Regions from separate parts of the Bradyrhizobium sp. AUGA SZCCT0160 genome, predicted to be linked through region 3. Evidence: predicted binding sites of a transcription regulator. Region 3 holds the regulator's gene; each other region holds the start of a gene.
What was found. The regulator HrcA, encoded in region 3, represses chaperone genes, less so after heat shock. The targets are predictions, from matches to a motif close to GTTAGCACTCNCNNNNNGNGAGTGCTAAC.

Region 1: a site for HrcA is predicted at 5,461-5,489, ahead of JQ558_RS26655 (co-chaperone GroES). Genes of this name have one in related genera too.
Region 2: a site for HrcA is predicted at 5,312-5,340, ahead of groES (co-chaperone GroES). Genes of this name have one in related genera too.
Region 4: a site for HrcA is predicted at 3,754-3,782, ahead of groES (co-chaperone GroES). Genes of this name have one in related genera too.

The regions. Positions count from the first base shown of each region.
Region 1 covers NZ_JAFCMD010000019.1:73,857-81,479, forward strand. Annotated here, with positions in the region: gene JQ558_RS26630 (amylo-alpha-1,6-glucosidase) at 1-2,068, shown strand, start outside; gene JQ558_RS26635 (PRC-barrel domain-containing protein) at 2,156-2,668, shown strand; gene JQ558_RS26640 (MFS transporter) at 2,681-4,018, shown strand; gene JQ558_RS26645 (cupin domain-containing protein) at 4,133-4,708, opposite strand; gene JQ558_RS26650 (usg protein) at 4,868-5,155, opposite strand; gene JQ558_RS26655 (co-chaperone GroES) at 5,532-5,849, shown strand; gene groL (chaperonin GroEL) at 5,941-7,587, shown strand.
Region 2 covers NZ_JAFCMD010000002.1:313,112-320,734, forward strand. Annotated here, with positions in the region: gene JQ558_RS05090 (glycosyltransferase family 2 protein) at 1-483, shown strand, start outside; gene JQ558_RS05095 (ChbG/HpnK family deacetylase) at 480-1,325, shown strand; gene JQ558_RS05100 (DUF2076 domain-containing protein) at 1,456-2,298, shown strand; gene JQ558_RS05105 (L,D-transpeptidase) at 2,554-3,378, opposite strand; gene JQ558_RS05110 (protein phosphatase CheZ) at 3,687-4,472, shown strand; gene JQ558_RS05115 (hypothetical protein) at 4,582-5,097, opposite strand; gene groES (co-chaperone GroES) at 5,458-5,754, shown strand; gene groL (chaperonin GroEL) at 6,003-7,623, shown strand, end outside.
Region 3 covers NZ_JAFCMD010000005.1:65,541-73,163, forward strand. Annotated here, with positions in the region: gene JQ558_RS10260 (AI-2E family transporter) at 1-1,588, shown strand, start outside; gene hrcA (heat-inducible transcriptional repressor HrcA) at 1,743-2,831, shown strand; gene grpE (nucleotide exchange factor GrpE) at 3,025-3,621, shown strand; gene JQ558_RS10275 (VOC family protein) at 3,649-4,083, opposite strand; gene JQ558_RS10280 (AraC family transcriptional regulator) at 4,156-5,010, opposite strand; gene pncA (bifunctional nicotinamidase/pyrazinamidase) at 5,040-5,765, opposite strand; gene JQ558_RS10290 (hypothetical protein) at 5,943-6,878, opposite strand; gene dnaK (molecular chaperone DnaK) at 7,447-7,623, shown strand, end outside.
Region 4 covers NZ_JAFCMD010000002.1:120,434-128,056, reverse strand. Annotated here, with positions in the region: gene JQ558_RS04195 (DUF2076 domain-containing protein) at 1-740, shown strand, start outside; gene JQ558_RS04190 (L,D-transpeptidase) at 996-1,820, opposite strand; gene JQ558_RS04185 (protein phosphatase CheZ) at 2,129-2,914, shown strand; gene JQ558_RS04180 (hypothetical protein) at 3,024-3,539, opposite strand; gene groES (co-chaperone GroES) at 3,900-4,196, shown strand; gene groL (chaperonin GroEL) at 4,445-6,091, shown strand; gene JQ558_RS04165 (hypothetical protein) at 6,209-7,411, shown strand; gene JQ558_RS04160 (NAD(P)/FAD-dependent oxidoreductase) at 7,564-7,623, shown strand, end outside.

The DNA of each region.
Region 1 (7,623 bases), on a different contig from region 3:
CGTCCTCGACAGCCACGGCGACATCGGTGCTTCGGCCGGTGGACCCGATGGATTGTTCAATGCCGATACCCGCTATCTGGCGCGGCTCGAGCTCCTGCTGAACCAGACCCAGCCATTGCTGCTCGGCTCCAACCTGCGCGACGATAATTCCGCGCTGACGATCGACCTCACCAATCCCGACATCTATGACGGCGACCGGATCGTCCTGCAGAAGGATCTGATCCACATCGTGCGCACCATCTTCCTGTGGCGCGGCACCGCCTATCAGCGGATCGCCGTCCAGAACCATGGCGACCGGGCCGCACACATCGATCTGACCTTCCTGTTCGACAATGATTTCGCCGATCTGTTCGAGGTGCGCGGCGCCAGGCGCCCGCGCCGCGGCACCGGCACCAGCGAACTGCTCAGCCCCGCCGATGTCAGGTTCGAGTATCGCGGCCTCGACGGCGAGGCGCGAACGACCAATCTGCATTTCGACCCGCGCCCGACCCTGCTGGCGGTGAACAGCGGCAGCTATCATTTCGCGCTCGAGCCGCAGCAGCTTACCTCGGTGTTCGTTGCGGTGACCTGCAACTATGCCGCGGAGCATCGGCCGGCGCCGTTCATGCATGGCCTGCTCGCACATCGCCGCGAAATGCGCCGTTCGACCGCGGGCGCCGCCAGCGTCGAAACCTCGAACAGCATCTTCAATGAAGTGCTGTGCCAGTCGATGGCCGATCTCAACATGCTGATGACCGACACCGCGCATGGCCGCTATCCCTATGCCGGCATTCCCTGGTATTCAACCACGTTCGGCCGCGACGGCCTGATATCCGCGCTGCAGATGCTGTGGATTGACCCGCGTGTGGCCTGCGGCGTGCTCAAACGGCTGGCTGCCTATCAGGCCACGACCGTCGATGCCCTGAACGATGCCGAACCCGGCAAGATCCTGCATGAAATGCGCGGCGGCGAAATGGCGGCGCTGCGCGAAGTGCCGTTCGCGCAATATTACGGCAGCGTCGATTCCACGCCGCTGTTCGTGTTGCTGGCGGGATTCTATTTCGAGCGCACCGGCGACGAGGACACGCTGCGCGAACTGTGGCCCGCGATCGAGGCCGCGCTGGCCTGGATCGACGGTCCCGGCGACCCTGATCGTGACGGCTTTGTCGAATATCAGCGCGCATCCGACCAGGGCCTCGCCAATCAGGGCTGGAAAGATTCCTTCGACGCGATCTTTCATGCCGATGGCCAGTTGGCCGAAGGCCACATCGCCCTGTGCGAGGTTCAGGGTTACGTCTTCGCCGGCAAACGGCTGGCGGCACGTTGCGCGCGCCAGCTTGGCTTTGCGGAGAAGGCGCGCAGGCTCGATGAGGAGGCAACGGAGCTTGCCGCACGCTTTGAGGAGGCGTTCTGGTGCCCTGATATGGGCACCTACGCGCTCGCGCTCGACGGCGCCAAGCGGCCGTGCAAGGTGCGGACATCCAATGCCGGCCAGCTCTTGTTCACGGGCATCATTGGCGAGGACCGCGCGCGCATGGTCGCCGCCGACCTGATGCGGCCGCGCTTCTTCACCGGCTGGGGCATTCGTACCGTGGCATTGGGCGAGTCCCGCTACAATCCGATGTCCTACCACAACGGTTCGATCTGGCCGCACGACAACGCGCTGATCGCGCTGGGCCTTGCGCGCTACGGCCTGAAACATTCCGTCGAACACCTGTTCAAGGGATTGTTCGGTGCGGCGAGTTACATGGACCTGCGGCGATTGCCGGAATTGTTCTGCGGCTTCCATCGGGAGCGGCGGTTTGGCCCGACGCTCTATCCCGTGGCGTGCTCGCCGCAGGCATGGGCGAGCGCGACGCCGTTCACGCTGCTGGAAGCTTCGCTGGGCCTTGAATTCGATGCGCGGGCCGGCGAAATCCGCCTGCGGAATCCCCGTCTGCCGGAATTCCTGAACGAGGTCGTGCTGCGTGACTTGCGGCTTGGCGATTCCAGCGTGGACCTTCGCCTGCGCCGTCACGGCGACGACGTATCGCTCGAAATGATGCGGACGCGCGGCCGGGTTCAGGTCTCGATCGTGTTGTCGCGCTGACCGCGACCGTACTTGGGGAAATGGTGACGAAACCAGCTGCGGCCGGTTCGTCACCTCTGCGCAACCGTGAGAGGTTCAGGAGACCGCATGCGTTCAGGGCAAAAAATCACGGCAGCCGTTCTGGTGTGGAGCGCGATATCTCTCGGCGCACTGGCGGTAGCGCAGGAACCAGACAAGGGTCCGCCGGCTCCCGCCGCACCAAGTCCGGCGGCAAAGGCCTCGCCGGATGCGCCGAAAGAGCCGGCGCCCCCGCCCTCCGTCACGGTCATCCGGGCGGCGGACGCACGCGGGATTCTCGGACGCGATGTCCGCAGCACGGCGGGCGAGAACATGGGGCGCATCGTCGACGTGATCGTCGATCGCTCCGGAACCGTGCGCGCCGCGGTGATCGATTTCGGCGGCTTTCTCGGCGTCGGCAGCCGAAAGATCGTCGTCGACTGGAACGCACTCCACTTCGGACAAGTTACCAACAAGAAGGAAAGCATGACGCTCGAATTGACGTTGGAACAGGTCAAGGCCGCACCCGAATACAAGGAAGATACGCCGATCGTGGTGCTCGGCGCCACCGGCAGTCTGCAACCCCTGCAATTCGATCACTGACCGCGGAGGAGAATGCCACTGTCCGCGCGCCCGAACCCATATCCCAAAGATTCTGCCAAAGATCTTGGCAAGGATTTTGCCGGTGAGACGCGGGGCGCGCCGTCCATCGATGAACGCGGCGACACGTCACCGCCGCCGCCGGCATCGCCCGAGCCGCACCCTTCGGCGCAAAGCCAGCGCGGCCTCGACTGGTTCATCTTCTTTCTCGCCGACGTCCAGACCGGCTTTGGTCCGTTCGTCGCGGTGTACCTCACGACGCAGAAATGGACCCAGGTCGAAATCGGGCTGGTGCTGTCGATCGGCGGTATCGTCGGGCTGATCGGCCAGATGCCGGGCGGCGCCATCATCGACGCTGCCCGGAGAGAACGGCTGGTCGCCGGTTTCGCGGTCGCAGCGATCGGAGTCGCAGCGCTGGCCTATGCGGCATGGCCGATCTTTCCCGTCATCGCGGCAGCGGCGACATTGCACGCCTTGGCGAGTTGCGTGCTCGGCCCGGCGATCGCCGCGATCAGCCTTGGACTGGTCGGACCGGCCGCGATCGGCGAACGGCTCGGGCGCAATGCGCGGTTCGCGTCAATCGGCAACGGCGTTGCCGCGGCGCTGATGGGGGCCTGCGGCTATTTCATCTCCAGCCGCTCGGTGTTTCTCGCCACCTTCGTTCTGGTGATCTTCACCATCATAGCGCTATCCCGGATCAAAGATCGCGAAATCGATCCGGAACAGGCCCATGGCGCGATCGTCCGCGCCAAGCCGGACCCCGAAGCCACCAGCGTGCTGCATCTGCTGCGCCAGCGCCCGCTGCTGATCTTTGCCGGCGCCGTGATGTTGCTGCAGCTCGCCAACGCGGCGATGCTGCCCTTGATGGCCGGTATCGTGACGACTCGTTCGACCCAGTGGGCGCCGGTACTGATCGCGGCGTGCATCATCCTGCCCCAGGCGATCGTGGCGCTGACGTCGCCATCGGTCGGCCGCAAGGCCCAGCAATGGGGCCGCCGGCCGCTGCTGCTGATCGGCTTCACCGCGCTCGCCATCCGCGGCGTGCTGTTCGCAACCGTCACCGATCCCTATCTGCTGGTCGCCGTGCAATTCTTTGACGGCGTTACCGCCGCAGTGTTCGGCGTTCTCATCCCGTTGACCGTCGCCGACATCGCCTTCGGCAGCGGCCATTTCAACCTCGCCCAGGGCGTGGTGGGGACGGCGGTCGGCATCGGGGCTTCCTGCAGCAATGTCCTGGCCGGCTATGTCAGCGACCATTTCGGACACAGCACGGCCTTCCTCGGCCTGTCCGCGATCGGATGTTTAGGGCTTTGCCTGATCGCGTTCGTGATGCCGGAAACGAAACGGGCGTGAGGCCCCTTCGTCATTCCGGGGCGTGCAAAGCACGAGCCCGGAATCTCGAGATTCTCAGGTGCGCAATTGCGCACCATAGTTCGACGCTACGCGTCGCCCCGGAATGACGGCGTCTTACGTCCCCAATTCCACCGTCTTGAACTCCGCCGGCAAAATCACTTCCAGCAATTCGACGTCGTCGGAATAATCCAGGATCAGATGCCTGATGCGCGGCGGTTGGGTCCAGCAGCCGCCCTCTTTCATCAAGGTCTCGCCCTGGCCTTCCATGTAGGTCTTCACCCAACCCTTGAGCACATAGACCATCTGGAATTCGACGTCGTGGTAATGCAGTTTTGAAACTTCCTCGGGGTTGCAGGGTCCGATCAGCCGGATCACATGCGCCTGCGCCAGGCCATGGGTCGCCGCAGCAATGCCGAGATCGCGGTACTGTGCATAGGTACGCAGGCCGTCGGCCTTGAAATCCTCATCTCGGTGATGGCTGATGGCGATGCGCTGCTTCGGCCGAGCCTTCGGCTTTGCTACGGCCTTCGCCGCTGGTTTGGCTGCCGCCTTCGATTTGGCCGTGGCGACGCGGCCTTTTGATGCGATGGTCTTGCGGGCTGTGGATTTGGCTGCCGTGCCGAGGCCCGTCCATTTCTTCTTCACCGCGGTTTTGGCTGCGGCTTTCGATGTCGCTTTTTGCTTGGCCATTTTTCTTGCCTCCCCTGATCGTTTGGTGGGGAGAGGCTAGCACAAAATCGGTTTCGTAGGGTGGGTTAGCCGAAGGCGTAACCCACCGTTGATGCAGCGACTGATGATGGTGGGTTACGGCTTCGCCTAACCCACCCTACAAACTACAATCCTTTCCGCTCAATGCAGCCTGAACACGCCGTCCACGGCGCGAAGCTCGGCTGGCTTGATCAGCTTGGAATGCGCGACCGTGACCGAATACAGCGGGCCGTCGAGCTTTTCCTGCCAGAAGGCCAGAAAATCTTTCAGCGCCGGAAATTTCGGAAACAGATCGTAGTTCTGCCAGACGTAGGTTTGCAGCAGTGAGGGATGATCCGGCAGCCGATAGAGAATTTCCGCCGTCGTCAGTCCATAACCCAGCACCTGCTTCCGGAAATCGTCGGAAACAACCCCAACCCGCGAGACCATGCCAACCTCCATTGTCGGAAGCGCATTTCACGTGGTGGCCACACCGAGCCACCCCGGCGGAGATGCGCTCACATGAGAGAAATGTGACGCACGATACCAACCCATCACAAGCCTAAATGTTTAATGAACTGTTGAAAATTCATGCGTTAGCAGCAGCTTACCGCACGTGCTAATACGGGGTCGGCGGGCGTTTACCGTGATTAATTATGATGAATGAAATTGGCAGCCGTCATATTTGAGTGCCAATTTTTCTGCTAGAAGCCCTTGTCCCCCGAACAAGACTGGCCTAAATCACCCGCAGCCGGGCTGGCACTCGCCTGCCCGGACTGCCAAGACGCCAAAATCGACAACATTTGCAAAAGTTTAGGAGGACTGCATGAAATTCCGTCCGCTTCACGACCGCGTCGTGGTCAAGCGCATCGACGCCGAAGAGAAGACTGCTGGCGGCATCATCATTCCGGACAGTGCCAAGGAAAAGCCCTCGCAGGGCGAAATCGTCGCCGTGGGCCCGGGCGGCCGTGACGAAGCTGGCAAGCTGATCCCGATCGACCTCAAGGTCGGCGACCGCGTTCTGTTCGGCAAGTGGTCCGGCACCGAGGTCAAGATCGACGGCCAGGAGCTGCTGATCATGAAGGAAAGCGACATCATGGGCGTCCTCACCGACGTTCCCGCGACCAAGAAGAAGGCCGCCTAAGCCAAAGTCCGCACACGCTCACCCCTGAGGAGCGCCTGCGCGGCGCCCCTCGAAGAGGTGAGACACCAAGTTCAACTCAGGGAAATCAAATATGTCAGCTAAAGAAGTCAAATTCGGCGTTGATGCCCGCGACCGCATGCTGCGCGGCGTCGACATTCTCGCCAATGCCGTGAAGGTCACGCTCGGCCCCAAGGGCCGCAACGTCGTGCTCGACAAGTCGTTCGGCGCTCCCCGCATCACCAAGGACGGCGTCACCGTCGCCAAGGAAATCGAGCTCGACGACAAGTTCGAGAACATGGGCGCGCAGATGGTGCGCGAAGTCGCCTCCAAGTCCGCAGATGCTGCCGGCGACGGCACCACCACCGCAACCGTGCTCGCGGCTGCGATCGTCCGTGAAGGCGCCAAGTCGGTTGCCGCCGGCATGAACCCGATGGATCTGAAGCGCGGTATCGACCTGGCGGTGGAAGCCGTGGTCGCCGACCTCGTCAAGAACTCCAAGAAGGTCACCTCGAACGAGGAAATCGCCCAGGTCGGCACCATCTCCGCCAACGGCGACGCCGAAATCGGCAAGTTCCTCGCCGACGCCATGAAGAAGGTCGGCAACGAGGGCGTCATCACGGTTGAAGAAGCCAAGTCGCTCGAAACCGAACTCGACGTCGTCGAAGGCATGCAGTTCGACCGCGGCTATATCTCGCCCTACTTCGTCACCAACGCCGACAAGATGCGCGTTGAAATGGACGACGCCTACATCCTGATCAACGAGAAGAAGCTCTCCTCGCTGAACGAGCTGCTGCCGCTGCTCGAAGCCGTGGTGCAGACCGGCAAGCCGCTGGTCATCGTCGCGGAAGACGTCGAAGGCGAAGCTCTCGCCACCCTCGTCGTCAACCGTCTGCGTGGCGGCCTCAAGGTCGCGGCCGTCAAGGCTCCGGGCTTCGGCGATCGCCGCAAGGCCATGCTGCAGGACATCGCGGTTCTGACCGGTGGTCAGGCGATCTCGGAAGATCTCGGCATCAAGCTCGAGAACGTCACGCTGCAGATGCTCGGTCGCGCCAAGAAGGTGATGATCGACAAGGAAAACACCACCATCGTCAACGGCGCCGGCAAGAAGGCCGACATCGAAGCGCGCGTGCAGCAGATCAAGGCGCAGATCGAGGAAACCACCTCGGACTACGACCGTGAGAAGCTGCAGGAGCGTCTGGCCAAGCTCGCAGGCGGCGTCGCGGTGATCCGCGTCGGCGGCGCGACCGAAGTCGAAGTCAAGGAACGCAAGGATCGCGTGGATGACGCGATGCATGCGACCCGTGCGGCGGTTGAAGAAGGCATCGTGCCGGGCGGCGGCGTCGCCCTGCTGCGCGCCTCCGAGCAGCTCAAGCGCATCAAGACCGCGAACGACGACCAGAAGACCGGCGTCGAGATCGTGCGCAAGGCGCTGTCCGCGCCGGCCCGCCAGATCGCGATCAACGCAGGCGAAGACGGCTCCGTCATCGTCGGCAAGATCCTCGAGAAGGACCAGTATAACTACGGCTTCGACTCGCAGACCGGCGAATACGGCAACCTGGTCTCCAAGGGCATCATCGACCCGACCAAGGTGGTTCGTGCGGCGATCCAGAACGCAGCGTCGGTTGCGGCTCTGCTGATCACCACCGAAGCCATGATCGCCGAACTGCCGAAGAAGAACGCCGGCGGCGGCGCGGGCGGCATGCCCCCGGGCGGCGGCATGGGCGGCATGGACTTCTAAGTCCAGCCATCCAGGCGAACGTCAAAAGAATGCAAA
Region 2 (7,623 bases), on a different contig from region 3:
GCAGCGCTCAAGCAGCTGCCCGAGCGCAATCGCTTCTTCAAGGGTCTGGCGAGCTGGATCGGCTTTCGCCAGATCCGCGTCGATTATGAGCCGGCGCCGCGCGCACACGGCGTCACCACCTTCAGCGCCGGCCGGCTGGTGGGCCTGTCGATCGAGGGGCTGACCTCGTTCTCGGTAGCGCCGCTGCGCTTTGCCAGCCTGCTCGGCGTGCTGCTCGCCGTGGGCGCCTTTCTGTTCGGCCTGACTATTCTCTGGGAAGTCTTGACCACGGGCAAGCAGGTCCCCGGCTATCCCTCGCTCGTGATCGGCCTGATGACGATCGGCGGCGTGCAGCTGATCATGATCGGTATCGTCGGCGAATATATCGGCAAGATCCTGTCGGAGCTGAAAGCGCGTCCGATCTATTTCGTCGCCGAACACTCCGAGAAGCACGCGGACGAAACGACCACCACAACTGTCAGCGAACGGACCGCCGCGGAATGAACGATGCCGCGCCGCCGCGCCGTATCTGGCTGTGCGCCGATGATTACGGGATCAGCGAGGGCGTCAATCGCGCCATTCGCGAGCTGATCGGCCAGCGCCGCCTCAATGCGACATCGGTGATGGTGGTCGGCCCGGCGATCGGCCGCGGCGAGGTCACGGCGCTGCAGGACGCCGCCGCCGGCAGCCCGCGCTGCGCCATCGGCCTGCATGCGACGCTGACCGCGCCATTCCGGCCGCTGACGATGCACTTCAGACCGACCGATGGCGGCATGTTTCTGCCGCTGCCGGCGATGCTGCGTTCGGGCCTGCTGCGGCGGCTCGATCCCGAGATGATCCATGCCGAATTGATCGATCAGCTGGCCGCGTTCCAGGATCTGTTCGGCCGCCCGCCGGATTTCGTTGACGGCCATCAGCATGCGCAGCTCTTCCCGCAGGTGCGCGATGCGTTTCTGCGCGCGGTGAAGCAGGCCGCGCCCGGCGCCTGGGTTCGCCAGGGCGGGCGCCTGCAGCCGCTGGCCAAACGGCTCGGCGCGCCGAAGGCGCTGCTGCTCGATGCGCTCAGCTCGCGGTTTCGCAAGCTCGCCACCCGTGCCGGTATCCCGTTCAATCCGGCCTTTGCCGGCGCCTATGATTTTTCGAAGACGCCCGATTTCGGCGTCCTGATGGGACAATTCCTGCAGGGCATGCCGGAGGGCGGGCTGGTGATGTGTCATCCGGGCTTCGTCGACGAAACCCTCATCAGCCTCGATCCCCTGACCACACAGCGCGAAAGCGAGCACGCGTTTCTCGCCGGCGCGCAATTGCCGCCGCTGCTGGCAAGGAACAATGTTACACTGGCTTGAGTTTGCTCAATAAACCGGCCGGTCGTTTTGTCGCATACCGAAATTTAATCTGCCCTCCCACTACTTGCGACACAAACCCCGCCCTACATCTGCCCCGCGCTTCGAGGCACCGGGCGCGATGGAGAACGCCATGACACCGCAAGAACGCCAACTGATTGACGATCTTTTCGACCGCCTTGCCAAGCTGGAAAACGCCCCGCGCGATCCCGAAGCCATGTCCGCGATCATGCAGGGCCTGCGTGGTGCGCCCAATGCCGTCTATGCGCTGGTGCAGACGGCGCTGGTGCAGGACGAAGCGCTGAAGCGCGCCAACGACCGCATCCAGCAACTGGAAGGCGGACATGCGGGCGAACAGAATCAACCCGGCGGTTTCCTCGATTCGATGCGTGACACCATCTTCGGGCAGAGCCAGCCGCGCGGCTCGGTGCCTAACGTCCGCTCGCCCGGCATGGGCGGCCGCCCGGTATGGAACAGCGGCGAGGTGATCCAGCAGGCCCAAGGTCCAGGACAGGGACAACCCGGACAATACGGCCAGCCCGGCTACGGTCAGCCGGCCTATGGTCAACCGCAGCAGCAGCAACCGCCGTTCGGCGGCGGCGGCGGCTCGTTCCTCGGAACGGCGGCGGCGGCAGCCGCCGGCGTGGTCGGCGGATCGATGCTGCTCGGCAGCATCCGCTCGATGATGGGCGGCGGCGGCAACCAGCAGGCGGCCTTCGGCGGCGATAGCGGTGGTCATCGCGGCAGCGTCGAAGACCGGCGGCCTGGCGGCAGCGATCAATCCGGCGGCGATTTGGCGCGGGAGGCCGGTGCCAATGACATCGGCTCGTCCGGAAGTTCGCGCACCGGGCTGTTCGACGACAACAACAGCGGTGACAGCTCACGCAGCGGATACTTCGACAACGCATCGAACGAGGACAATTATGACGACATGGATGACGGCTTCGATGGTGACGGCGGCGGCGACGACGATTAAGCCTGAACGACGTCACGTCTGAAAAAGAAAACGGCCGCTCGATCGGGCGGCCGTTTTGATTCCTCTTCCTCGTCGTCCCGGCCTTGAGCCGGGACCCATAACCACCACTGCTCGTGGTAAGCGAAGCTGTGGCAACGGACATACAAAACCAACAGACATCTGTGGTTATGGGTCCCGGCCTTCGCCGGGACGACAGCGATGATTGCAAAACGGCCGCTCGATCGAGCGGCCGTTTTTTTCGAGACCTGGTTTTGCTCAGATCACAACGACCTTGGCGCCGACGCCGACGCGGCCGTAGAGATCGATCACGTCTTCATTGCGCATCCGGATGCAGCCGGACGAGACGTTGGTGCCGATGGTCCAGGGCTCGTTGGAGCCGTGGATGCGGTAAAGCGTCGATCCCAGATACATCGCGCGGGCGCCGAGCGGATTCTGCGGACCGCCTTCCATGTGCCGCGGCAGATCGGGACGCCGCGCCAGCATTTCCGGCGGCGGGGTCCAGGCCGGCCATTCCTTCTTCGCCGAAATCGTCTTGACGCCGGACCAGGTGAAGCCGGGGCGGCCGACGCCGATCCCGTAGCGCAGCGCCTTGCCGTCGCCCTGCACCAGGAACAGGAACTTGTTGGGCGTATCGACGACGATGGTGCCGACACCTTCCTTGCCGTGATAGTCGACAACCTGCTTGTTGTACTTCGGATCGACCGGGCGCTGTGCCGGCTCGAGCGCCTCTTCCTGCTGCTGACGCATCGATTGTTGCGGATCCATCGGCGGCAGGGTGCCGCGCCGTCCGCCATATCCGTACCCCGGCTGCTGCTGGTAATCCGGCTGCTGCTGATAGACGGGCTGCTGCTGATAGCGGCCGCCCTGCACCGGCCCATCGCCGAACAGGAATTCAATGAAGCCGCCGCCCATTTGCGAACGTTCGGCATAGGCGGTGCGTACCGGCGCAGGTTGCGCGGGCCGATTGGCGTAGATCACGGTGGGTTCGGCGAGCGGAGAGGCGTCGATCGCCAACGCAGAATCGGAGAAGCCAAGGCACGACACGCCCGCAAGGAGCGCGAGAGACATTTTTCTGAACATCGACGTACTCTGTACTGTTTCGTCACTGTTAGATCTTGGCGACGCCTGAGCGGCGCCGTTGCACGTGGTCAATAAAGGGTCAAAACCACATCGGTTTGGTAAACAGAAACGGCGTTTGGATTCACCACGTCACAGGTTGCGCGCTGATTTGCCCGGTAGCGTTTATTTTGAGTGAACGCCGCACACGCATGGTTAATCCCTGGTATGCGCTTCGCGCAACACTGCGCCGCGATGTGTTCCCGCGTGAACCTCACGTTAAATCGCATCTGTCTAAAACAGGTCACGGAGTTAAGGGGTGGGAATACATCATGTCGGTTAGTCGCAAACGTTTTCGTATCGAACAGGCCATTTTGGGCGATGTGCCAATACCGGTGTCCGCGGCTGCCGAAGGCGGCGACATCGGCCCGATGCATCGCGAGATCATGAGCGAGCTGCGCTCGATCCGCGCCCAGATGGCCGCGGGCGGTCAAGGCCGCTCAGTTGTGACTGAATCGGCGGAAGCGTCGGTGGCGCGCGAGGTTGCCGAAGCCCAGGCGCTGCTGGAAACCTATCGTGCCCAGATCGAGCAGTGTGAAAAGCTCAAGGTCGAACTCGACCTCATTCACGACGCCATCAACCGCACCAAGCGCGAAATCGCAACGCTGCACGGCAAGAGCTTTGACGGCGGCGAAATGGCCAAGGTCAATGGCGAGCTCGGCGCCGTCGTCGGCGGAACCGAGCAGGCCACGCAGCAAATTCTCGAAGCCACCGAGGCGATCGACCAGGCGGCGACCGCGCTGTCCAAGAACACTTCGCCGGACCAGCAGAAGCTGCTCAGCGAGGAAATCCAGGAACGCGTCATCGCGATCTTCGAAGCCTGCAATTTCCAGGATCTCACCGGTCAGCGCATCAGCAAGGTGATGACCACGATGAAGTTCATCGAGAACCACATCAACGTCATGATGGACATCTGGGGTGGCGTCGACGCGCTGAAGGCGCACGCGACCCCGATCGTCGACACCCGTGAAGGCGACGCCAAGCTGCTCAACGGTCCGAAGCTCGACGGCGACGTCGGCCATGCCTCGCAGGACGACATCGACGCGCTGTTTGATTAGGAATTCCGGCGCGCCGGGCGACAACGCCTGGCGACGTCACGTCGAGAAAAAAAACGCCGGCGCGGAGCCGGCGTTTTTTATTGCGGATGAGGTTAAGGCTTTTGTGGTCTCACGCGCGCGGCGCGCAGCGGACATAGACCATGTTGCCGTAACGAACCCCGGCATCCTTTTCGACGAAGCGGGTCACCAGCACACGGCCGTCGAACGAGACGATCTCGCGATCCTGCTCGCCCGGGGTCGCTCCCGCCGGGCCGATATAATTCTTGCCGCTCGGAGAGCCCTTGAGGCGCAGTTCCTGCGGGGTCGCCTGGTCGGCCAGATGCATGACCACGCCCCCGGAGGTGCCGGCGGTGATCACATAAGGCTGCCTGCACTGATCGCGGGCCATCTTTTCGGTGCGGGCCCGGTCGTTCGGATTCTGATACGAGGCGAGACCCCAGCGGCCGACGATTTCGTCGGAGCGGATCGTCGCCGGCATCTCGGGCGCCACGCCCGGCTCGGGCGGAGGCGCGGAACTTGATGACAGCGACGGCAGGCTCATGCTGCTGCACGCCCCCAGGATTATCGTGAGCGCCGAGGCGATCGCCAGATTGGCAACCACGCGCGCAGTACCGGACCCGATCATCGCATTCCCCCAAACAAGTTTTTTGGCCGCACCCGTCCTGCAGCCAACCGTAAAACACGTGCCGGAGCAATGACGTCCATCAAATTACGCCGCCGCTCCGATTTGGTTTCTCAGGGAGCATCCTATATTGGCCTCACCAAGGCCTTAACCTTTTTTGGGCCTTAACCCCCTTGCTTGACAGGATCGGCGCCAAGCCATATTCCCCGGACCACACATTAGCACTCAAATGCGACGATTGCTAAGGCAAGAATTGCCCGGGGAGTTTGGCCGTCCCGCCCGGGACGGTGTCGAATACCCGGCATTAACAGCCATTTTGATGGCAATCAGACCTGAAACCAAGCCTTCCACAGAGGAAACCTCATGGCCAAATCCAAATTCCGCCCGCTGCATGACCGCGTCGTGGTCAAGCGTATCGACGCCGAAGAGAAGACCAAGGGCGGCATCATCATTCCCGACAGCGCCAAGGAAAAGCCCTCGCAGGGCGAAATCACGGCCGTCGGCCCGGGCGGCCGGGACGAAGCCGGCAAGCTGATCCCGATTGACCTCAAGGTCGGCGACCGCGTGCTGTTCGGCAAATGGTCGGGCACCGAGGTCAAGCTCGACGGTGAGGAACTCCTCATCATGAAGGAATCCGACATCATGGGCGTGCTGGTTTAAGCACCGCCTGACTACCGCCGCACCCTCATTCGTCGGCGCATCCCTTCTTTCCTTCTCCCCTTGTGGGAGAAGGTGGCGCGCAAAGCGCGCCGGATGAGGGGTCTCCATCCGCGGAGACAGACCCCTCACCCGTCACGAACGCGCCTTCAGCGCGTCCGTGCCACCCTCTCCCACAAGGGGAGAGGGGAAGAAGACCCGGCCACGACAGGCGGCAAAACCGTACCCAATCCAATCAGGAGTAAATCCACATGGCTGCCAAAGACGTTAAATTCGCCGGAGACGCCCGCGATCGCATGCTGCGCGGCGTCGATATCCTCGCCAACGCCGTGAAGGTGACGCTCGGCCCGAAGGGCCGCAATGTCGTGATCGACAAGAGCTTCGGCGCCCCGCGCATCACCAAGGACGGCGTCACCGTCGCCAAGGAGATCGAACTCGAGGACAAGTTCGAGAACATGGGCGCGCAGATGCTGCGCGAAGTTGCCTCCAAGACCAACGACACCGCCGGTGACGGCACCACCACCGCGACCGTGCTCGCCCAGGCGATCGTGCGCGAAGGCGCCAAGTCGGTTGCCGCCGGCATGAACCCGATGGATCTGAAGCGCGGCATCGACATCGCGGTGCTGGCCGTGGTCAAGGACATCGAAAAGCGCGCCAAGCCGGTCGCCTCCTCCGCCGAAGTCGCCCAGGTCGGCACCATCTCGGCCAATGGCGATGCCGCCATCGGCAAGATGATCGCGCAAGCGATGCAGAAGGTCGGCAATGAAGGCGTCATTACCGTCGAGGAAAACAAGTCGCTCGAGACCGAAGTCGACATCGTCGAGGGCATGAAGTTCGACCGCGGCTATCTGTCGCCCTACTTCATCACCAACGCCGAAAAGATGACCGCCGAGCTCGAGGACGTCTACGTGCTGCTGCACGAGAAGAAGCTCTCCGGCCTGCAGGCGATGCTGCCGGTGCTGGAAGCCGTGGTGCAGTCCGGCCGCCCGCTCCTGATCATCGCCGAGGACGTCGAGGGCGAGGCGCTGGCGACGCTGGTGGTGAACCGTCTCCGTGGTGGACTGAAGGTCGCCGCCGTCAAGGCGCCGGGCTTCGGCGATCGCCGCAAGGCGATGCTGGAAGACATCGCGATCCTGACCGGCGGTCAGCTGATCTCCGATGAGCTCGGCATGAAGTTGGAAAGCGTCACCGTCAACATGCTCGGCCGCGCCAAGAAGGTTGTGATCGACAAGGAGAACACCACCATCGTCAACGGCGCCGGCAAGAAGCCCGCGATCGAAGCCCGCGTCAGCCAGATCAAGGCGCAGATCGAGGAGACCACCTCGGACTACGACCGCGAGAAGCTGCAGGAGCGCCTTGCCAAGCTCGCCGGCGGCGTCGCGGTGATCCGCGTGGGCGGTGCGACCGAGATCGAGGTCAAGGAGAAGAAGGACCGCGTCGAGGACGCGCTCAACGCAACCCGCGCGGCCGTGCAGGAAGGCATCGTGCCGGGCGGCGGCGTGGCGCTGCTGCGCGCCAAGAAGGCGGTCGGCCGCATCCAGAACGACAATTCCGACGTTCAGGCGGGCATCAACATCGTGCTGAAGGCGCTGGAAGCTCCGGTTCGCCAGATCTCGGAGAACGCCGGTGTCGAGGGCTCGATCGTGGTCGGCAAGATCCTCGAGAACAAGTCCGAAACCTTCGGCTTCGACGCCCAGACCGAGCAGTATGTCGACATGGTCGACAAGGGCATCATCGACCCCGCCAAGGTGGTGCGCACCGCCCTGCAGGACGCTTCCTCCGTCGCCGGCCTGCTGGTGACCACCGAAGCCATGGTCGCCGAGCTGCCGAAGGAAGCGGCCCCGCCGATGCCCGGCGGTGGCGGCGGCATGG
Region 3 (7,623 bases):
GGGCGCGGTCATGCGCTTCGTCCCCTATGTCGGCCCGCTGATTGCTGCGATCTTTCCGATCGCGCTCGCCTTTGCCGTCGACAGCGGCTGGAGCATGCTACTCTGGACCGTTGCGCTGATCGTCATCCTCGAGTTGATCAGCAACAACATCGTCGAGCCGCTGCTATATGGATCCAGCACCGGCTTGTCGGCGATATCGCTCATCGCCTCGGCGATATTGTGGACAGCGCTTTGGGGGCCCGTGGGGCTGATCCTCTCTACCCCTCTCACGGTTTGTCTGCTGGTCCTCGGGCGCAATCTGCCGCAGTTCCGCTTCCTCAACACCATGCTCGGCTCGACGCCTGCACTGGATGTTCCGGCCCGCATCTATCAGCGGCTGATTGCAAATGATGCCGACGAAGCTGTCGAGATCGCAAGCGCCGAGATCGATAAATCTTCGGTCATATCATTCTACGACGCAATCGGCATTGAGGTCCTCCGTCTGGCAAGCGAGGAGTATCTCCAGAACGCAAGCGCCGAGCACCGCCTGCGCCTGGCAAGCGGAATGGACACGCTGCTCGACGATCTGAGAGACGAATACCCCTCCTCCCTGAGTCCGGAGGCAAAGCCCAGGGTCCTGTGCATCGGAGGGAAATGGGAAATCGATGCCCTCGGCGGCGAGATGCTGGCCCATGCGCTCGCTTTCGAAGGGATCGCCGCAGCTTCCCAACCCGCTGCAAGCGTCAATGCCGACTATCTGGCCAAGCTCGATCTGAAGGGCGCGGACATTGTATGCCTCAGTTACTTTGCGCCGGATCCAGCGATCCCCGCTCGCCACGCCTGCCGGCGGCTGCGAAGGCGATGGCCGGATGTGCGCATCGTTCTAGCGCTATGGAACGCGCCGCCAGAACTGTTGACCGACGAATCTCTTGAAACGCTCAAAGCCGATGCCGCCGTGACTTCGGTTGAGGAGGCGGTTCGTCGTATTCACCGCATCGTCGATCCTGAAGAGGCCAAGGCAGCCCAACAGGCCGCCGTGCCTGACAATGACGCAGAGCGTGTCGACGCGCTGAAAGCGACCGGGGTGTTGGAAGGGGACAAGCGCGAAGCCCTGGATGCACTCGCCAAGCGAGCGGCCGACGTGTTCAACACCAGCGTTGCCGTGATCACCACCATCGACAAGGAGCGCGAATACTTCGTCGGACAAAGTGGAAAATTGCCAGCTGCGATCACCGACGATGCAGGCACGCTGCTGCCGATGGACCGCGAACACGCGATCTGCAACTACGTTGTAGCCAACGACGGGACGTTGGTGATTTCGGATATCGAGCGCGATCCGCGCTTTGCCGATAACGAGACGATCAAGCAATGGGACATGCGCTTCTACGCCGGGGCGCCGCTACGCGCAGCGGACGGTCTGGTAATCGGAGCGCTATGCATTCTCGACTCCGAACCCCGCACCCTGGAAGAAAACGAGGTCGCATTGCTTGAAACGATGGCCGGCGATGTCGTAGCCACCATTACAACGAGTGATGCCGACGAGGAAGCGTCGGTGAAACCGGCACCTGCTGCCCCATCGGCGACGGTCGGGCAGGAGGTGCCCCAGTAGCCTGAGCAGCGCCAATCCGAGCGGAACACGCTGTTCCAATCCCCAAAAGCCTCCAGAACCAAACGGTCCATAACACCCAAGACCGCCTCCCAAATGCGTGCTTGTCACCGGGCCTCCGGATAGACAGATTAGAGGCTTAGCGAGGGAGTAATTGGTGGCCCACCACGATCCGATTGGCCTGATTGCGCCGAATGCCGGGCTGGCCCAGCTCAATGAGCGTTCGCGCGACATTTTTCGTCAAATCGTCGAGAGTTACCTCGCCACCGGCGAGCCGGTCGGCTCGCGCAACATCTCGCGCCTGATCGCGATGCCGCTGTCGCCGGCCTCGGTGCGCAACGTGATGTCGGACCTCGAACAGCTCGGCCTGATCTACGCGCCGCATACCTCCGCCGGGCGGCTGCCCACGGAACTCGGCCTGCGCTTCTTTGTCGACGCCTTGATGCAGGTCGGCGACCTCACCGAAGACGAGCGGCAGTCGATCCAGACCCAGCTTGCGTCCGTCGGCCGCGCGCAGTCGGTCGAGGCGGCGCTCGGCGAAGCCCTGACGCGGCTGTCGGGCCTGACCCGCGCCGCCGCGGTGGTGCTGACAGCGAAATCCAATTCGCGGCTGAAGCACATCGAATTCGTGCGGCTGGAGCCGGAACGCGCGCTGGTGGTGCTGGTCAGCGAAGACGGCCAGGTCGAAAACCGCGTGCTGACCCTGCCGCCCGGCGTTCCCTCGTCGGCGCTGACGGAAGCCAGCAATTTCCTCAATTCCCGCATCCGCGGCCGTACGCTTGCCGAATCGCGCCTCGAACTCGAAACCGCGCTGACGCAAAGCCGCGCCGAACTCGATCAGCTGACGCAGAAGATCATCGCGGCCGGCATTGCGAGCTGGTCCGGCGGCGAAAGCGAGGACCGCCAGTTGATCGTGCGCGGCCATGCCAATCTGCTCGAGGATCTGCATGCGCTGGAAGATCTGGAGCGCGTGAAGTCGCTGTTCGACGATCTCGAGACCAAACGCGGCGTCATCGATCTGCTCGGTCGTGCCGAACGTGCGGAGGGCGTGCGGATCTTCATCGGATCGGAGAACAAGCTGTTCTCGCTGTCCGGTTCCTCCACCATCATCGCGCCCTATAGCGACGCCGCCGGCCGCATCGTCGGGGTGCTCGGCGTGATCGGTCCGACGCGGCTCAACTATGCAAGGGTGATTCCGACGGTGGACTATGCCGCGCGCATCGTCAGCCGGATGCTGGGTGGTTGAGCCGGCCCGAAAAAAGCTCCGCTTTGTTGTTTTGACGCCTTTCCTGGCGCGAACCGGGGCCCGCCCCGGATCAGGTCCGGTGCAGGTATCGCTCGAAAACGCCATGGAACGCTTGATTTTCGCCCGCTAAAGCACGATATCCCGGGCAGCAAATCCCCATTTACCCGAACGGTTCTTTTGAGAAGGCAGACTTATGACCGATCCCAACCGGCCGAATGATGACGCGGCGGCGCCGAGCGAGCCCGTGGTCTCAAAGCCCTACATCATGCCCGACGATCCCGAAGAAGGATCGGTCGAGGCGTTGACGAAGGAAGCGGCTGAAGCGCGCGACAAGATGCTGCGCACGCTGGCGGAGATGGAAAATCTGCGCAAACGCACCGCCAAGGAAGTTGCCGATGCGCGGGCTTACGGAATCACCGGCTTCGCGCGCGACATTCTCGACATCGCCGACAATCTGCAACGTGCGCTGGATGCGGTTCCCGCTGAAATGAAGGAATCGGCCGACCCGGCGCTGAAGGCGTTCATCGAAGGCGTCGAGCTGACCGAACGGTCGCTGCTCAACACGCTGGAGAAAAACGGCGTCAAGAAATTCGATCCGTCCGGCGAGAAGTTCAATCCGAACTTCCAGCAGGCGATGTACGAAGTCCCTGACACGTCGGTGCCGGCGGGCACCGTGGTGCAGGTGGTGCAGGCCGGTTTCATGATCGGCGAGCGCGTGCTGCGCCCGGCGCTGGTCGGCGTGTCCAAGGGCGGCGCCAAGGCGGCGCCCGCCGCCGACGTCACGACCTGAGGCGGACGCAATCTAACAAGGCTGCGATCAGGCCGGCGCATCCATCGGCTTCTCGTGCGCCTTCGGCCAGTAAGTGCCAAAGCTCCAGAGATTGCCTTCCGGATCCCGGCAGGCGAAATCGCGGCTGCCGTAGTCGGTGTTGTGCAGTTCCATTTCGATCTTGGCGCCTGATGCCTTGACCTTGGCGCACAACGCGTCGGGGTCCTCGACGGCGACATAAAGCGCGTCGGTGCGCCGGCCAGAGATGTCGCCGACCAACTTGCCGTACTCATCGTCGCGGGCCTGACCGAGCATCAGCAGCGAAGCGCCGCAGGCAAGTTGCGCGTGCTGCACCACGCCGTCGCTGCGGTAGACGACATGCTCGGTGAAACCCAGCACATCCTTGAGCCAGCGGATCATCGCATCGGCATCCCTGCAGCGCATCGTCGGATAGATGCGCTGCGCGTCGTTGGCATTGGTCATGGACAAACTCCGTACCTTTTGGCTTCACCGTGTCAGTATGCTGATACGGCGTGGCGTAGGCTTGAAGATTTGTTACCAGTCCGAAAACGCTTCGTTCGGGCGTGTCAGCCGGCTGTCGATCAGCGCCAGCCGCTGCGCCCAGGCCGTCGGCGTCTCGCCCGCCAGTTCGCCGAATTCGCGGACCAGATGGGCCTGGTCGGCAAAGCCGCTCTCGGCGGCAATCCCGGCCCAGCCGGGCGCCGTCCCGCTGCGCGCCAGCCGGCAAGCCCGATCAAAGCGCATCATGCGCGCGATTGATTTGGGCGCGAGGCCGAGCTCGGATCGAAAACGCTCGACCAGATGCTTGCGGCTCCAGCCGATCTCGCCGGCCAGCGCCGTGATCCGCGCGCTGCCCGCGGTACGCGCCAGCCGGCGCCAGGCGAACGCGATCTCCGGCGACGGCAGATGATTGGCGCGGCCGGCGATGAAGTCCTCGAGCAGGTCGAAGCGGCGTTGCCAGCAAGCCGTCGCGCCCAGCCGCTCGCGCAATTGCCGGCCCTCGCGGCCGAGCACGTCCGACATATCGACCATGCGCGCGGCAAGACCGGCGACGTCACCGCCAAAGAAGCGATAGGCGCCGAGCGGGGTAAAATCCACCTGCACGCATTCGGCGCCGCCATCGGACTCGATATGAACAGGCCCGGCATAGAGGCCCGCGGCGAAGCTCGGCTGGCGGTCGGCCGCATCGGGCTTTCGGCCGAGCGCGATCAGGAACGGGCTGCCGAGGCTGATGATCAGCGGCACGATCAGGTGCGCGGCTTCACGCTGCGAAAATCGGCCAAGCGCGGTCTCGCGGTAGCCCGTCATTCCCGTGATCAGGCCGGCCGTGCGCTGTGAGGGTGCACGGCGGATCATTTCGAACGCGAGCGGTGCGCCTAAATCCGACATTGTGCTCTCTCGCGAGAGAACGCTCTACTTTAAGCGGCGATATCGCTGGACTGGATGCGCTTGACGCCGGCTGCGCTCATATCGGCCCAGGCTTTCGCGAGCGAGCCCTGGGTGTCGATGCCGCGGCAAGCGTCTTCGACGACATAAGTCTCAAAGTCGGCCTTGCGGGCATCGAGCGCGCTCCATGCCACGCAGAAGTCAGTGGCGAGACCAGCGAGAAACACGCGTTCCACCTTGCGGGCCTTCAAATAGGCGGCAAGCCCCGTCGTGGTCTTGCCATCGGCTTCGGTGAAGGCCGAATAACTGTCGACGTCCTTGTTGGAGCCCTTGCGGATGACGAGGCCGGCATGGGCGATCGAGAGGTCCTTTGACAGCGCAGCGCCTTCGGTGCCCTGCACGCAGTGATCGGGCCACAGTACCTGCTTGCCGTAGGGCAGATCGATCGTCTCGAACGGTTTCTTGCCGGAATGCGTCGTGGCGAACGAGACATGGCTAGCGGTGTGCCAGTCCTGCGTCAGCACGACGTTGGCAAAGCTCTTGGCGATGCGGTTGATGACGGGAACGACCTGGTCGCCATCTTTCACCGCAAGGCTGCCGCCCGGCAGGAAACAGTTCTGAACGTCGATCACCAGCAACGCCGACGCATTGTCGGGTTTGATCGACGCGGCCAAAGCTGCCTTCGGAAGAATGGTCGCCATTGCCGCCGTGCCGAGAATCGTGCCGAAGCCCGTGAGAATTTGCCTGCGCTCGAACATGGTGCATCTCCCTGTCAAAGAGGTCAACACTATAGCGTTTTCGAGCGAAGTGGGGACCGGTTCGCGTGAAGAAAACGCGTCCAGAAAAGAGCTCCAGCAAATCAGGTCGCAGGCAGAGCGTAAAGCGGCTTTACGCGGCGGCTTTCGGCTGAATCTTCGGCACCGGACGGGTCATGGTTAGCGCGGGCGAATTCCGTCACGCACGGCGCGGAAACGCGTGAACGCGGTGGTCCAGCCGTCGCGCGGCGAACTGCCGATGATGCGCAGCGAATTCTGGCCGCCGAACCGCAACCATTGCACGATCGTCACCGGCGTATTGTCCTTGCCGCTGGTGGCTTCGATGCGGGTTTCGTATCCGGGTTGGCCGTCGATGCGGACCGCCTCCGACATCGTGATCCGCCCGTCGCGTACGCCGGGAATCGTCGTCGCCATTTGCTGGGCAAAACGTCCGCGGTCGTCGGGCTGCGCCGGCGCGGATCCGACCAGGCCGACGATCATGAAGGGCGCGGTTTCAAAACCGCTTTTTTCGTCGCCATCGGCAATGATCAGGGCTGCGCCCGGCGCCAGCGTGCGGACCGTCTTGAAATTGCTGAGCTCGGACATCCTGAACGGCATCAGCCCGAGCTGCTCATCGACCGGAACTTCGTTTCGGATCACCGCGGAAGCGAACATCTGCCGTATGGCGTCATCGGTATAGATCCTGGAGGCATTCTCCGGCACCTGCACGGCGACGTAGCCGGAGAAGGTCGGACCCGGCACGATCATCGAGTAGCGCCGGACATTGGTGGCGCCGTCCTTGGCGTTTTCAGCGGTGTAATAGGCGAGCCCTGCCGCCGTCTCGATGCTCTCCGGCTTGATGCCGCCGGTGCCGCCGGGATTTGCCTTGAAAGCATTGGCGACCTCGCCATAGGCCTCGGCGGGCAGGTCCGCCACCAGCACCTTGACGCCCTGATCCTCGGTCTCGAAGCCGACAAATGATCTGGCTTTGACCAGGCCGACCAGCGGGGTCATGCCGACCCGCGCACCCGGCGGAAAGACCGGGTCGGCGGCGAACGCAGCGCAGGTCGCGGCGATGGTAAGGGCAAACGCAGCGAGGTATCGAACAGGCTTCATGAAGGGTCTACCGGGTTTACTTTGAGGCGGCTCAATGGTCGGCCAGCGCAGCCCTCAAGGGTTCGAGGGCGTGGGTTCAGTCAGCCCGCTTTTAGCGGTTTTGATGTCCCTGCAACAGGGCAGGGCGGGCGTCCGTTCCCTCGTCACGTCCCGAAACGCCGGAATTTTCGCGCGATATGGCGGCTAGCCAAACGTTTTCGGGCGGTTTCGGCGGCGTGCCGGACCGCCGGTCAGGTCCGCGCAGCGGCCAAATACCGCGCTGGCCGCGATCACGAACTGGGCTGATTTTCGGACGTGGTGATGAGTGCGCGCTCACCTCCTTGCCGATTTGTTAACACGGCTGGCGGCCTGAACCAGGACTGAACCTTGACCTGCCCTGAGCTGACACAATCTTTCAAACGTCAGCATTTTCAGGCCCTAAGGTTGCGTTCGGTCCTTGCGGGCAGGACCCCCCCTCCTATATGAGGCTCACCGTCGCAATATCGCGAGTAATTGATCGTTGGGGGTTCGGTTAGGTGCGCCGTCCAGGGCCCAGCCAACCTGCCGCAAAAAGAAGGATATGAGGACCATGGGAAAGGTCATTGGGATCGATCTCGGCACCACCAATTCGTGCGTCGCCGTAATGGATGGCAAGACAGCTAAAGTCATCGAGAACGCAGAGGGTATGCGCACGACGCCGTCGATCGTCGCTTTCAGCGATGATGGCGAGCGCCTCGTCGGCCAGCCTGCCAAGCGTCAGGCGGTG
Region 4 (7,623 bases), on a different contig from region 3:
GCCTGCGTGGTGCGCCCAATGCCGTCTATGCGCTGGTGCAGACGGCGCTGGTGCAGGACGAAGCGCTGAAGCGCGCCAACGACCGCATCCAGCAACTGGAAGGCGGACATGCGGGCGAACAGAATCAACCCGGCGGTTTCCTCGATTCGATGCGTGACACCATCTTCGGGCAGAGCCAGCCGCGCGGCTCGGTGCCTAACGTCCGCTCGCCCGGCATGGGCGGCCGCCCGGTATGGAACAGCGGCGAGGTGATCCAGCAGGCCCAAGGTCCAGGACAGGGACAACCCGGACAATACGGCCAGCCCGGCTACGGTCAGCCGGCCTATGGTCAACCGCAGCAGCAGCAACCGCCGTTCGGCGGCGGCGGCGGCTCGTTCCTCGGAACGGCGGCGGCGGCAGCCGCCGGCGTGGTCGGCGGATCGATGCTGCTCGGCAGCATCCGCTCGATGATGGGCGGCGGCGGCAACCAGCAGGCGGCCTTCGGCGGCGATAGCGGTGGTCATCGCGGCAGCGTCGAAGACCGGCGGCCTGGCGGCAGCGATCAATCCGGCGGCGATTTGGCGCGGGAGGCCGGTGCCAATGACATCGGCTCGTCCGGAAGTTCGCGCACCGGGCTGTTCGACGACAACAACAGCGGTGACAGCTCACGCAGCGGATACTTCGACAACGCATCGAACGAGGACAATTATGACGACATGGATGACGGCTTCGATGGTGACGGCGGCGGCGACGACGATTAAGCCTGAACGACGTCACGTCTGAAAAAGAAAACGGCCGCTCGATCGGGCGGCCGTTTTGATTCCTCTTCCTCGTCGTCCCGGCCTTGAGCCGGGACCCATAACCACCACTGCTCGTGGTAAGCGAAGCTGTGGCAACGGACATACAAAACCAACAGACATCTGTGGTTATGGGTCCCGGCCTTCGCCGGGACGACAGCGATGATTGCAAAACGGCCGCTCGATCGAGCGGCCGTTTTTTTCGAGACCTGGTTTTGCTCAGATCACAACGACCTTGGCGCCGACGCCGACGCGGCCGTAGAGATCGATCACGTCTTCATTGCGCATCCGGATGCAGCCGGACGAGACGTTGGTGCCGATGGTCCAGGGCTCGTTGGAGCCGTGGATGCGGTAAAGCGTCGATCCCAGATACATCGCGCGGGCGCCGAGCGGATTCTGCGGACCGCCTTCCATGTGCCGCGGCAGATCGGGACGCCGCGCCAGCATTTCCGGCGGCGGGGTCCAGGCCGGCCATTCCTTCTTCGCCGAAATCGTCTTGACGCCGGACCAGGTGAAGCCGGGGCGGCCGACGCCGATCCCGTAGCGCAGCGCCTTGCCGTCGCCCTGCACCAGGAACAGGAACTTGTTGGGCGTATCGACGACGATGGTGCCGACACCTTCCTTGCCGTGATAGTCGACAACCTGCTTGTTGTACTTCGGATCGACCGGGCGCTGTGCCGGCTCGAGCGCCTCTTCCTGCTGCTGACGCATCGATTGTTGCGGATCCATCGGCGGCAGGGTGCCGCGCCGTCCGCCATATCCGTACCCCGGCTGCTGCTGGTAATCCGGCTGCTGCTGATAGACGGGCTGCTGCTGATAGCGGCCGCCCTGCACCGGCCCATCGCCGAACAGGAATTCAATGAAGCCGCCGCCCATTTGCGAACGTTCGGCATAGGCGGTGCGTACCGGCGCAGGTTGCGCGGGCCGATTGGCGTAGATCACGGTGGGTTCGGCGAGCGGAGAGGCGTCGATCGCCAACGCAGAATCGGAGAAGCCAAGGCACGACACGCCCGCAAGGAGCGCGAGAGACATTTTTCTGAACATCGACGTACTCTGTACTGTTTCGTCACTGTTAGATCTTGGCGACGCCTGAGCGGCGCCGTTGCACGTGGTCAATAAAGGGTCAAAACCACATCGGTTTGGTAAACAGAAACGGCGTTTGGATTCACCACGTCACAGGTTGCGCGCTGATTTGCCCGGTAGCGTTTATTTTGAGTGAACGCCGCACACGCATGGTTAATCCCTGGTATGCGCTTCGCGCAACACTGCGCCGCGATGTGTTCCCGCGTGAACCTCACGTTAAATCGCATCTGTCTAAAACAGGTCACGGAGTTAAGGGGTGGGAATACATCATGTCGGTTAGTCGCAAACGTTTTCGTATCGAACAGGCCATTTTGGGCGATGTGCCAATACCGGTGTCCGCGGCTGCCGAAGGCGGCGACATCGGCCCGATGCATCGCGAGATCATGAGCGAGCTGCGCTCGATCCGCGCCCAGATGGCCGCGGGCGGTCAAGGCCGCTCAGTTGTGACTGAATCGGCGGAAGCGTCGGTGGCGCGCGAGGTTGCCGAAGCCCAGGCGCTGCTGGAAACCTATCGTGCCCAGATCGAGCAGTGTGAAAAGCTCAAGGTCGAACTCGACCTCATTCACGACGCCATCAACCGCACCAAGCGCGAAATCGCAACGCTGCACGGCAAGAGCTTTGACGGCGGCGAAATGGCCAAGGTCAATGGCGAGCTCGGCGCCGTCGTCGGCGGAACCGAGCAGGCCACGCAGCAAATTCTCGAAGCCACCGAGGCGATCGACCAGGCGGCGACCGCGCTGTCCAAGAACACTTCGCCGGACCAGCAGAAGCTGCTCAGCGAGGAAATCCAGGAACGCGTCATCGCGATCTTCGAAGCCTGCAATTTCCAGGATCTCACCGGTCAGCGCATCAGCAAGGTGATGACCACGATGAAGTTCATCGAGAACCACATCAACGTCATGATGGACATCTGGGGTGGCGTCGACGCGCTGAAGGCGCACGCGACCCCGATCGTCGACACCCGTGAAGGCGACGCCAAGCTGCTCAACGGTCCGAAGCTCGACGGCGACGTCGGCCATGCCTCGCAGGACGACATCGACGCGCTGTTTGATTAGGAATTCCGGCGCGCCGGGCGACAACGCCTGGCGACGTCACGTCGAGAAAAAAAACGCCGGCGCGGAGCCGGCGTTTTTTATTGCGGATGAGGTTAAGGCTTTTGTGGTCTCACGCGCGCGGCGCGCAGCGGACATAGACCATGTTGCCGTAACGAACCCCGGCATCCTTTTCGACGAAGCGGGTCACCAGCACACGGCCGTCGAACGAGACGATCTCGCGATCCTGCTCGCCCGGGGTCGCTCCCGCCGGGCCGATATAATTCTTGCCGCTCGGAGAGCCCTTGAGGCGCAGTTCCTGCGGGGTCGCCTGGTCGGCCAGATGCATGACCACGCCCCCGGAGGTGCCGGCGGTGATCACATAAGGCTGCCTGCACTGATCGCGGGCCATCTTTTCGGTGCGGGCCCGGTCGTTCGGATTCTGATACGAGGCGAGACCCCAGCGGCCGACGATTTCGTCGGAGCGGATCGTCGCCGGCATCTCGGGCGCCACGCCCGGCTCGGGCGGAGGCGCGGAACTTGATGACAGCGACGGCAGGCTCATGCTGCTGCACGCCCCCAGGATTATCGTGAGCGCCGAGGCGATCGCCAGATTGGCAACCACGCGCGCAGTACCGGACCCGATCATCGCATTCCCCCAAACAAGTTTTTTGGCCGCACCCGTCCTGCAGCCAACCGTAAAACACGTGCCGGAGCAATGACGTCCATCAAATTACGCCGCCGCTCCGATTTGGTTTCTCAGGGAGCATCCTATATTGGCCTCACCAAGGCCTTAACCTTTTTTGGGCCTTAACCCCCTTGCTTGACAGGATCGGCGCCAAGCCATATTCCCCGGACCACACATTAGCACTCAAATGCGACGATTGCTAAGGCAAGAATTGCCCGGGGAGTTTGGCCGTCCCGCCCGGGACGGTGTCGAATACCCGGCATTAACAGCCATTTTGATGGCAATCAGACCTGAAACCAAGCCTTCCACAGAGGAAACCTCATGGCCAAATCCAAATTCCGCCCGCTGCATGACCGCGTCGTGGTCAAGCGTATCGACGCCGAAGAGAAGACCAAGGGCGGCATCATCATTCCCGACAGCGCCAAGGAAAAGCCCTCGCAGGGCGAAATCACGGCCGTCGGCCCGGGCGGCCGGGACGAAGCCGGCAAGCTGATCCCGATTGACCTCAAGGTCGGCGACCGCGTGCTGTTCGGCAAATGGTCGGGCACCGAGGTCAAGCTCGACGGTGAGGAACTCCTCATCATGAAGGAATCCGACATCATGGGCGTGCTGGTTTAAGCACCGCCTGACTACCGCCGCACCCTCATTCGTCGGCGCATCCCTTCTTTCCTTCTCCCCTTGTGGGAGAAGGTGGCGCGCAAAGCGCGCCGGATGAGGGGTCTCCATCCGCGGAGACAGACCCCTCACCCGTCACGAACGCGCCTTCAGCGCGTCCGTGCCACCCTCTCCCACAAGGGGAGAGGGGAAGAAGACCCGGCCACGACAGGCGGCAAAACCGTACCCAATCCAATCAGGAGTAAATCCACATGGCTGCCAAAGACGTTAAATTCGCCGGAGACGCCCGCGATCGCATGCTGCGCGGCGTCGATATCCTCGCCAACGCCGTGAAGGTGACGCTCGGCCCGAAGGGCCGCAATGTCGTGATCGACAAGAGCTTCGGCGCCCCGCGCATCACCAAGGACGGCGTCACCGTCGCCAAGGAGATCGAACTCGAGGACAAGTTCGAGAACATGGGCGCGCAGATGCTGCGCGAAGTTGCCTCCAAGACCAACGACACCGCCGGTGACGGCACCACCACCGCGACCGTGCTCGCCCAGGCGATCGTGCGCGAAGGCGCCAAGTCGGTTGCCGCCGGCATGAACCCGATGGATCTGAAGCGCGGCATCGACATCGCGGTGCTGGCCGTGGTCAAGGACATCGAAAAGCGCGCCAAGCCGGTCGCCTCCTCCGCCGAAGTCGCCCAGGTCGGCACCATCTCGGCCAATGGCGATGCCGCCATCGGCAAGATGATCGCGCAAGCGATGCAGAAGGTCGGCAATGAAGGCGTCATTACCGTCGAGGAAAACAAGTCGCTCGAGACCGAAGTCGACATCGTCGAGGGCATGAAGTTCGACCGCGGCTATCTGTCGCCCTACTTCATCACCAACGCCGAAAAGATGACCGCCGAGCTCGAGGACGTCTACGTGCTGCTGCACGAGAAGAAGCTCTCCGGCCTGCAGGCGATGCTGCCGGTGCTGGAAGCCGTGGTGCAGTCCGGCCGCCCGCTCCTGATCATCGCCGAGGACGTCGAGGGCGAGGCGCTGGCGACGCTGGTGGTGAACCGTCTCCGTGGTGGACTGAAGGTCGCCGCCGTCAAGGCGCCGGGCTTCGGCGATCGCCGCAAGGCGATGCTGGAAGACATCGCGATCCTGACCGGCGGTCAGCTGATCTCCGATGAGCTCGGCATGAAGTTGGAAAGCGTCACCGTCAACATGCTCGGCCGCGCCAAGAAGGTTGTGATCGACAAGGAGAACACCACCATCGTCAACGGCGCCGGCAAGAAGCCCGCGATCGAAGCCCGCGTCAGCCAGATCAAGGCGCAGATCGAGGAGACCACCTCGGACTACGACCGCGAGAAGCTGCAGGAGCGCCTTGCCAAGCTCGCCGGCGGCGTCGCGGTGATCCGCGTGGGCGGTGCGACCGAGATCGAGGTCAAGGAGAAGAAGGACCGCGTCGAGGACGCGCTCAACGCAACCCGCGCGGCCGTGCAGGAAGGCATCGTGCCGGGCGGCGGCGTGGCGCTGCTGCGCGCCAAGAAGGCGGTCGGCCGCATCCAGAACGACAATTCCGACGTTCAGGCGGGCATCAACATCGTGCTGAAGGCGCTGGAAGCTCCGGTTCGCCAGATCTCGGAGAACGCCGGTGTCGAGGGCTCGATCGTGGTCGGCAAGATCCTCGAGAACAAGTCCGAAACCTTCGGCTTCGACGCCCAGACCGAGCAGTATGTCGACATGGTCGACAAGGGCATCATCGACCCCGCCAAGGTGGTGCGCACCGCCCTGCAGGACGCTTCCTCCGTCGCCGGCCTGCTGGTGACCACCGAAGCCATGGTCGCCGAGCTGCCGAAGGAAGCGGCCCCGCCGATGCCCGGCGGTGGCGGCGGCATGGGTGGAATGGGCGGCATGGGCTTCTAAGTCTCGCCGACCAATGCAATCATCGAAGGCCGCCTCCGGGCGGCCTTCTTTTTTGGCGACATGATCTGGAGGTTTGCTACTTACGACGACGCTGATTCTCTCCCTTGAGGAATTCCCATGCGCGCACTCCTGCTCTGCCTGCTCGGTCTGGTGACGGCCTCGGACCTGGCTTTTGCCCAGATGAAGCTCCCCTCCAAGGCAGCACCGGCACCCGGCGGCAGCGAAGTCAGGTACTTCACCTCGATCGACGGATTGATGGGCGGCAATGCCGACGTGGTCCTCAAGGAGATCCGCCAGGGCAAAACCGTCACCGCGGCCGTGCTCGACGTCTGCTACCCCGTCGAAAAAGGCTCCGACCGCAAGGACCGCTTCGTCGCCAACCTCACTGTTAATGGCCAGAGCCTGACCGGCTCGACGCAAAGCATCGGTGACAAGCTGCCGGTCACCGTGAACCTCGCGCGCAAGGCCAGCGCCGACGGCTTCGAATTCCGCGGCCGGATCACCATCGGCCAGGCGGTGACGGAAGTGGCCTCGACCGACAATTCCGATCTCAGCGAGAAGGAGTTTTTGGACAACCAGACCACCGATGACGGCATCACGCCAACGCCGAAGGACTTCACCGAGGTGTCGCCGGAATCCATCGGCGTGCGGATAAAGCTGGATGCGGCGCTGGATTTCCTCAAGAGCCTGAAGGGCCAGGAGGTGGAACTCGGCCTGAGCAGTCTCTCGATTTCCTGTGACGCGCTCCGCGCCGGCGAACAGACCATCAATCTCACCGCCGATCCGGAGCGGTCGGCGGCGCTGATCGCCAAGGCGAAGTCGACACCAGGCGTGGTCACCGCGGGATGGACCACCGGCATCGTCGAGATGGACCGCACCATCCGTTTTGCCGCCGCCGACTGGCGCGATGGCGACAAGATCAACAAGGACAAGATCGCCGCCGCAGTATCCGCGGTGCTGTCGAAGACGCTCGCAGCCAAGGCGGCGGGTGCGGCGTGGAACGCCAACACCGGCAAGCTGACGCTGACCTTCAAGCGGCCGAGCGAGATCTACCCGGCGCTTGGCCTCACCGACAGCATCGAGGTCACCGCGCTGGTCTCGCCCGACAAGCCCGGCGCGTCGGACCGGCTGATGCTGTGGATCTCGAGCCCGGTGACATCGACCATCGACGAAGGCGCAGGTCCCAAGCTGAACCTGTCCGAAGGCGCCGGCGGCGAGGAGGAAGGCGGCGAGCCGGAAGACGATAATGGTTCGGTCGAGGCGCTCGCCAGGGAGTTCAAGGGCCAGCGCTGGGACATCGACAAATCGGCCTGGAAATAGCGGTTTTCAGCCGTTCCCTTTCTCGATCCTTTCTAAATCGCTGAAGGCGGCTTTCCGCGCACCGCTCCATGCGGTCAGCGCATTTGACATGCCGCACCCGAGCGGCAATGAAACACCCTGATCTTGCAATGGCTTCCAGGGTGCCACGCTGAATGACACGTTATGATGTCGTGATTGTCGGCGCCGGCCTTGGCGGCCTCACAGCTGGAGCG